One region of the Arthrobacter sp. D3-18 genome, then DNA from elsewhere that is predicted to be linked to it. Evidence: predicted binding sites of a transcription regulator. Region 1 holds the regulator's gene; each other region holds the start of a gene.
The links. The regulator HrcA, encoded in region 1, represses chaperone genes, less so after heat shock. The targets are predictions, from matches to a motif close to TTNGCACTCGNNNNNNNCGAGTGCNAA.
Positions count from the first base shown of each region.

Region 2: a site for HrcA is predicted at 1,118-1,144, ahead of groES (co-chaperone GroES). Genes of this name have one in related genera too.
Region 3: a site for HrcA is predicted at 899-925, ahead of M1D89_RS08935 (FmdB family zinc ribbon protein). Genes of this name have one in related genera too.

Region 1 is NZ_CP096440.1:2,201,950-2,204,212, reverse strand. It holds gene dnaJ (molecular chaperone DnaJ) at 1-715, opposite strand, end outside; gene hrcA (heat-inducible transcriptional repressor HrcA) at 766-1,773, opposite strand; gene M1D89_RS12380 (DUF3097 domain-containing protein) at 1,966-2,263, shown strand, end outside.
Region 2 is NZ_CP096440.1:1,461,126-1,463,388, forward strand. It holds gene M1D89_RS08840 (THUMP-like domain-containing protein) at 1-663, opposite strand, end outside; gene M1D89_RS08845 (hypothetical protein) at 731-1,093, shown strand; gene groES (co-chaperone GroES) at 1,285-1,581, shown strand; gene groL (chaperonin GroEL) at 1,666-2,263, shown strand, end outside.
Region 3 is NZ_CP096440.1:1,486,941-1,489,203, reverse strand. It holds gene galU (UTP--glucose-1-phosphate uridylyltransferase GalU) at 1-85, opposite strand, end outside; gene M1D89_RS08940 (5-formyltetrahydrofolate cyclo-ligase) at 186-800, shown strand; gene M1D89_RS08935 (FmdB family zinc ribbon protein) at 986-1,255, shown strand; gene M1D89_RS08930 (RcpC/CpaB family pilus assembly protein) at 1,534-2,130, shown strand; gene M1D89_RS08925 (AAA family ATPase) at 2,157-2,263, opposite strand, start outside.

The sequences.
Region 1 (2,263 bases):
CGGCGGGACCTGCTTCGCCCTGCCCGGACAACTGGATGCGCGTACCGGTTGCGACACCGGCCGGTACCTTGATGGTGAGGGAACGGCGGCTGCGGATTCGGCCCTGTCCATTGCACTCGTTGCAGGGGTCTTTGATGACCGTGCCGAATCCTTCGCAGGAACCACACGGCGCGGTGGTCATGACCTGGCCGAGTATGGATCGGACAGCCCGCTGTACCTGGCCGCTGCCACCGCATATGTCGCAACGTTCCGGGTGGGTGCCCGGTCGGCAGCAGCTGCCGTCACAGGTGGGGCAAACAACGGCAGTGTCCACTTCAAGCTTCTTGTTGACGCCGAACACGGCGTCCTTCAGGTCGATGCGGACGCTGATGAGTGCGTCCTGGCCGCGACGGACACGCGAGGCCGGACCACCGTGGCCGCCACCGCCACCAAAGAAGGTGTCGAAGATGTCCTGGAACGCGAAACCCTGACCGGAGTAGCCGCCACCGAAACCGTTGTCGGTACCGTTCTCATTGCCAGTGGCATCGTAGACCCGGCGCTTCTGGGGGTCGGATAACACTTCGTAAGCGTGGGTCACGGCCTTGAACTGTTCCGCGACATCTTCACCGGGGTTTACGTCGGGGTGCAGTTTCCGCGCCAACTTGCGGTACGCCTTTTTGATCTCTTCCCCGGTGGCTTCCGGCGAGACTCCCAAAACGTCATAGTGGCTGCTCAAAGTCGGTATCTCTTCCTTGTTGTACTGCGGATGTTTCCTCGGACCGGTTTTCAGCCGCCGAGAATGCGGGAAAGGTAACGGGCCACGGCGCGGACGGCTGCCATGGTGGTGGGATAGTCCATGCGTGTCGGACCGAGAATCCCCACCTTGGCGCCGGAGCCATAGCCGGTAGCCACGACGGACGCCTCAGCTAAGCCGTCGTACGGATTTTCACGTCCAATGCTCACGGTGACACCGCGGGGATCATCCCCCATGTCAGACAACAACCGGAGCATGACAACTTGTTCCTCGAGTGCCTCCAGCACAGGGCCGATGCTCAAGGGGAAGTCCACATTGGAGCGGGCCAGATTGGCCGTTCCTGCCATCAGGATGCGCTCTTCGCGGCTGGTGTCACTGAGTGATTGCAGCCCCTGAGCCAACGTCTGCGCCAAGCTGCGGAGGTCAGGTGGACACAGGGCGACTACCGATGGAAGCACTTGCGGCAAAAGAGCCATCTGGGTGGCGGCGATGCTGCCAAGGAAGCGGGACCTCAGGAGCATCAGCGCCTCATTACTCACGTCAGAGCCGGCGTCGATGACCTTCTGCCCAACGCTGCCCGTATCTGCAATGAGGACAACAAGCACCTGCTTTGGAGCCAACAAGACGAATTCCACGTGCCGGACCAGCGCACGATTCGAATGCGGATACTGCACCACGGCTACCTGGTTGGTCAGCTGCGACAGGAGTCTTACGGTGCGCTCCAGGATGTCATCAACATCATCCGGGCCCTCAAGCAACGAGTGGATCGCCCTGCGTTCGGCCGCCGAAAGCGGTTTTACCTGGGAAATGCGGTCAACGAATAAGCGGTAGCCCTTGTCCGTTGGGATGCGGCCCGCGCTGGTGTGGGGTGCTGCAATCAGGCCTTCCTCTTCCAGGACAGCCATGTCGTTCCGGATGGTGGCACTGGAAACGCCGAGATGGTGACGCTCCACGAGGGCCTTCGATCCAACAGGTTCCCTGGAATGCACGTAATCCTCAACGATGGCACGCAGCACCTCAAGCTTGCGCGGCTCACTCATTGCTCCACCTCCTGACGACTGCCTTGGTCCCTACGACCGGTCTACGCGGGATCTCAATCGGACCTCCACACTTAGCACTCAACATGCCCAAGTGCTAACAAGTCTAGTATGAGCCACCCCGTTGCTAGCATTGAAACCTCCCGTGGACGGGTTCCGCCCGCGCCATAAACCAGCACAAAAGGTAGGAATCCCTTGGCTTTCGACAATTGGGGTCCGCAGGACCTGTCCGCTCCCGGCAAAAAGCAGCTGCCGGAAGTGGCTGTACAGCGGGGAATGGTCCTCGAAGACGTGCAGTCGGGCTGGGTGGGCGAAGTCACCCGTGTGGAGAAATCAGGTGGAATGCACGTTGTCTCCCTTGAAGACAGGCGTGGAAAGACCAAGTCATTCCAGCTGGGATTCGGGTTCCTTCTGGAAGGGCAGGCCATCCGGCTGATGCCCCCTGCCACTCGCCCTGCCGCCTCTGCCGCTCCTTCCAGCCGGACAGCGTCCG
Region 2 (2,263 bases), 740 kb from region 1:
GGAGGGCACGGAATCGTGGGGGATGCCGGGTCCCATCTTGACGCCGATGGCGCGTCCCGTGGCCGCCAGACGCTCCACGAAGGACAGCGGGGGAGAGAAAGCTTCAGGGTCCCAGATCCGCTTGGTGCCGGAGGTGGACGTTGTTCGACGGGCAGGATCCAGCCACACCCCGTCCATACCGTCCAGCTCCACGGAGGTTGCATCCGCGTGAACCACGTTGGCGTGGGGGAAGGGCATGAGATTGATGGTGGCGCAGGCGGCAGTGGTTTCATCCATCTCAACGGCTGTGACCGAAATGTCCATGGAAGCCATTGCCATGGAATCGGCACCGAGGCCGCAGCCGAGGTCTGCAACGTGCGAGATGCCGGCCTTCACGAAACGCTCCGCGTGCCGTGCGGCGACGTTCAAGCGCGTGGCCTGTTCCAAGCCGGCTTGGGTGAAGAGCATCTGCCGGGCAAACTCGCCGAACTTGGCCTCGGCACGTGTCCGCAGGCGGGATTGCGTGAGGACCGCGGCCACGAGCTCGGGGGAGTGGCCCGCTTTTCGGAGATCGGCATTGACGCCGAACGAGTCGGCTTCCCGGTACGGCCCCAAGGAGGCAAGAAGTTCCCATCCTTCAGTTGTCAACAAGGGTGCGATCTGTTCCTGCGGTGTGTGAGGCATGGGATCAAGCCTAACGGGGCAACACTTGACAGGGTGACCGGTGAATCAGCCGGATAGGGTTGTTTTCATGGAAGACAACGCAGCCCCGCACACCTCCACCCTGACAAAGTTCGCCCGTCCCGCCCTCATAGCGGGGGCTGTGATCGCGGTGGTCTGCATCGGCCTGCTGATCATCATCTTCGCGTTGGATTCCTTCAATGCCGCCACCTACTCCGTCGCCGGCAAGAGCGTTAACGACGCCACTGATGAAGCGCGGGGTATCCGCGAACTCTATAGCGGCGCCAGGACCGGTGGAATCATCACCTTGGTGATCTCCGGCGTCGTAGCTGTTGCCGCTGCCGTGGTGCTGTATCTGAATCGGGGCAACGCTCCGCTGGACGAGGATGACGACGGCGAAGACTACGATTTGGACGACCTCACCGGCCGGTGACGGAGGTTCACTCATGACGAAATGCTGGCACTCGCCTTGACCGAGTGCTAACGCTTACATAGAGTCTTGTTAGCACTCTCCCCCGGAGGGTGCTAATCACGCCAAGCGTCTTCCGGCACCGCGACGACGGTTGTACGCTCCGGCACCCTAGTTCTTAGTCCATGAATCAGCTCATGAAAAGGAGAGTCCGAGTGTCGGTCTCGATTAAGCCTCTTGAGGATCGTATTGTTGTTCGCCCGCTCGAAGCAGAGCAGACCACGGCTTCCGGCCTGGTAATTCCGGACTCCGCACAGGAGAAGCCGCAGGAAGGCGAAGTTGTTGCAATCGGCCCCGGCCGCTTCGATGACAACGGCAACCGCGTACCGGTTGACGTAGCTGTTGGCGACGTCGTCATCTACTCCAAGTACGGTGGAACCGAAGTCAAGACCGGCGGCAACGAGTACCTCGTTCTGTCCGCCCGCGACGTCCTTGCGATCGTCGTAAAGTAACTTCCTGGAGCCCCGCACCGCCGCCGCGTTGGAATCATTCCAACCGTCAGCGGTGCGGGTTTTCTGTCTTGAAAGGACACAACCATGGCAAAGCAGCTTGCTTTTAACGATGCTGCCCGCCGGTCTCTTGAGGCCGGTATCGACAAGCTCGCCAACACTGTCAAGGTGACGCTTGGCCCGCGCGGCCGCAACGTCGTGCTGGACAAGAAGTGGGGCGCTCCCACGATCACCAACGACGGCGTGACCATCGCCCGCGAAGTTGAGCTTGACGACCCCTACGAGAACCTTGGCGCGCAGCTGGCCAAGGAAGTAGCCACCAAGACCAACGATGTAGCCGGCGACGGCACCACCACGGCCACCGTGCTGGCACAGGCCCTGGTTAAGGAGGGCCTCCGCAACGTTGCTGCCGGCGCCGCTCCTGGCGAGATCAAGCGCGGCATCGAGGTTTCCGTCGAAGCCATCGCAGCCCGCCTCCTGGAGAACGCCCGCGAAGTTGAAGGCACCCAGGTTGCCAGCGTCGCAGCCATCTCCGCGCAGAGCGACGAGGTTGGCGAACTGCTGGCTGAAGCGTTCGGCAAGGTTGGCAAGGATGGTGTCATCACCATTGAAGAATCCTCCACTACCCAGACCGAACTGGTCCTCACCGAGGGCATGCAGTTCGACAAGGGCTACCTTTCCCCGT
Region 3 (2,263 bases), 720 kb from region 1:
TGCCAAGGCCCGCTGCGGGGATGACGGCCTTACGGACAGCGTTGTTTTCTAGAGTCACCGGACTAATGTAACGGAAGGAACACATCAACGGCTAAACCCCTCGCCGCGCCGGGACGCACATTTCGTCTTGGGAGCGGATAGCCCCTGCTCTTCGGCAAGCAGGGAGAACCTCAGATCGGACACAGATGGCATCGAAGGAAGACATCCGCAGCAGTCGGCGGCTGCACAGGCGGACACTCACTCCGGAGCACATAGCAGCCGCGGGCGAGTCACTTGCACGGCACGGCACAGCCTGGGCAGCGGAGGCCTCCTCTGGTGGCGCTGCCACCTTCGCCGTGTACCTCGGTGTGGCATTCGAGCCGCCCACCATCCCCCTCATCCAATCCCTGCATGAGGCCGGGCATCAAGTGCTGTTGCCTGTTTGCGAGCCTGGCCGGTTGCTGAGTTGGGTGTATTGGACACCTTCCACGGCCTTTGTGAGGTCCGCCTATGCGCCTATAGACGAACCGGAGGGTGAACGCCTGGAAAGCTCGGTGGTTGCCAAAGCTGCCGGCATCTTCATGCCAGCCACCGCAGTGGACCGGGACGGAAACCGCATTGGCCAGGGCGGCGGCTACTACGACCGGCTTCTCCAAGGCCTCGATGCGGCCGGTCAGCGGCCAGCCACCATCGCAGTGGTGTACGACGACGATTTGTTACCTTCAGGCTCGATTCCCGCCGAGGCGTTTGATCGCCCCGTGCGTCAGGTGCTGACCCCGTCGGGTGTCGTCCAGCTCCACCACGGAGCGATGTCCGACTGAGCGATGCCCGACGAAGCGATGCCCGACTGACCGCTCCTGGCCCAGCAAGTGAGGTCCGGCACACCTGCTGGTACACCGCACAGCGACCGATGATAGAATTAGCACTCAGGCCCTGCGACTGCTAAGGCGGAATTTCTCCGCCGGTGTTGCACAGGACCTGAACTTTGTCCTGAAGGAGGAACTCAGTGCCCACATACGCATACGCCTGCAAAGACTGTGACCATGCCTTTGACATCGTCCAGTCCTTTTCTGACAGCTCCTTGACGGAGTGCCCCGAGTGCAAGGGCGCGCTACGGAAGAAGTTCAACAGCGTCGGCGTCGTCTTCAAGGGCTCCGGGTTCTACCGGACTGATTCCCACGATGCCAAGGGCAGCACGGTTTCGGCCGCACCAGCTTCACCGGCCGCCCCGGCTGCTCCTTCTGCAGCCCCGGCAACCGCAGCTGCAGCCAGCTAAGAGGTTTTCCACATAGGGCAACGGACCGCTGTCTGCGGCCCGGGGACGCTGGCTAACGTGGCAGGATGCCATCTACGTCCCGCACAGCCCTCCTCGCCCGCGCCCAGCGTTCAGCAGCAGCCGCCGGTGATTTGCCGCCGCTGAACCGCTTTCCTGCCCGACCACCCCGTTCCCGAGCCGGAAACACATCACGGTTCAGCCGAACTCGTCCAAGAGATCATGTTGGTCAGCGGTGGCAGCGGGTTGGATTTGGCTCTTGGATTTCACGTAACCGCCGCTTGGCAGTTGCGCTCCTGCTGTGCGTGGCTGCCGGCATCGCAGTCCAGCAACTTACTCCTGCGTCAGAGCAGCGTGTGAGCATCGTCGTAGCAGCCCGCGACCTGCCGTCAGGTAGCAGCCTCACAGAATCTGATTTCACCAGCGTTGGAGTGCCATCCGATCTCGCAATTACCGGATCGGTGGATAGTGTCGGCACCCTTGTTGGCCGTCAGCTTGCATCCCCCCTCCGCAGAGGGCAGATACCTACAGAGGCTAGCCTGCTGGGTCCTGGACTCCTGACGGGCGCACCTGCCGGCTCGGCAGCGGTCCCCCTGAGGATGGCTGATCCCTCATCCATCCAACTCCTCTCCCCCGGCCAGCTCGTAACGGTGGTCCTCACGGCGGCTGGCTCCTATGACGAGGCCCGGCAAAGCCAGGTTCTTGCAGGCCCGGTGCCCGTTCTCTGGACATCAGCCCAAGGCGGCAAGCCCGGTGAATGGCTGGGGACGGGTGACACCGACGGCTTGGTAGTGGTGGCAGCCGATCCCCAACAAGCAGAAAAGCTTGCCGGCGCATCAACGCAAGGCAAGCTCTTCTTTGTTTTGGTCAGCCCTTAGTGCCCGGCTCTGCTGGCATGTGGGGCTCAGCCCCAGTGCGGGGGCTTCTGTTCCTTCAGCCACTGCTCATGGTCGTAGCCGGAGTCATCGCCCCAACGCCGGGGATCATCTTCAGCCGCCTCTGTAGGAAGAA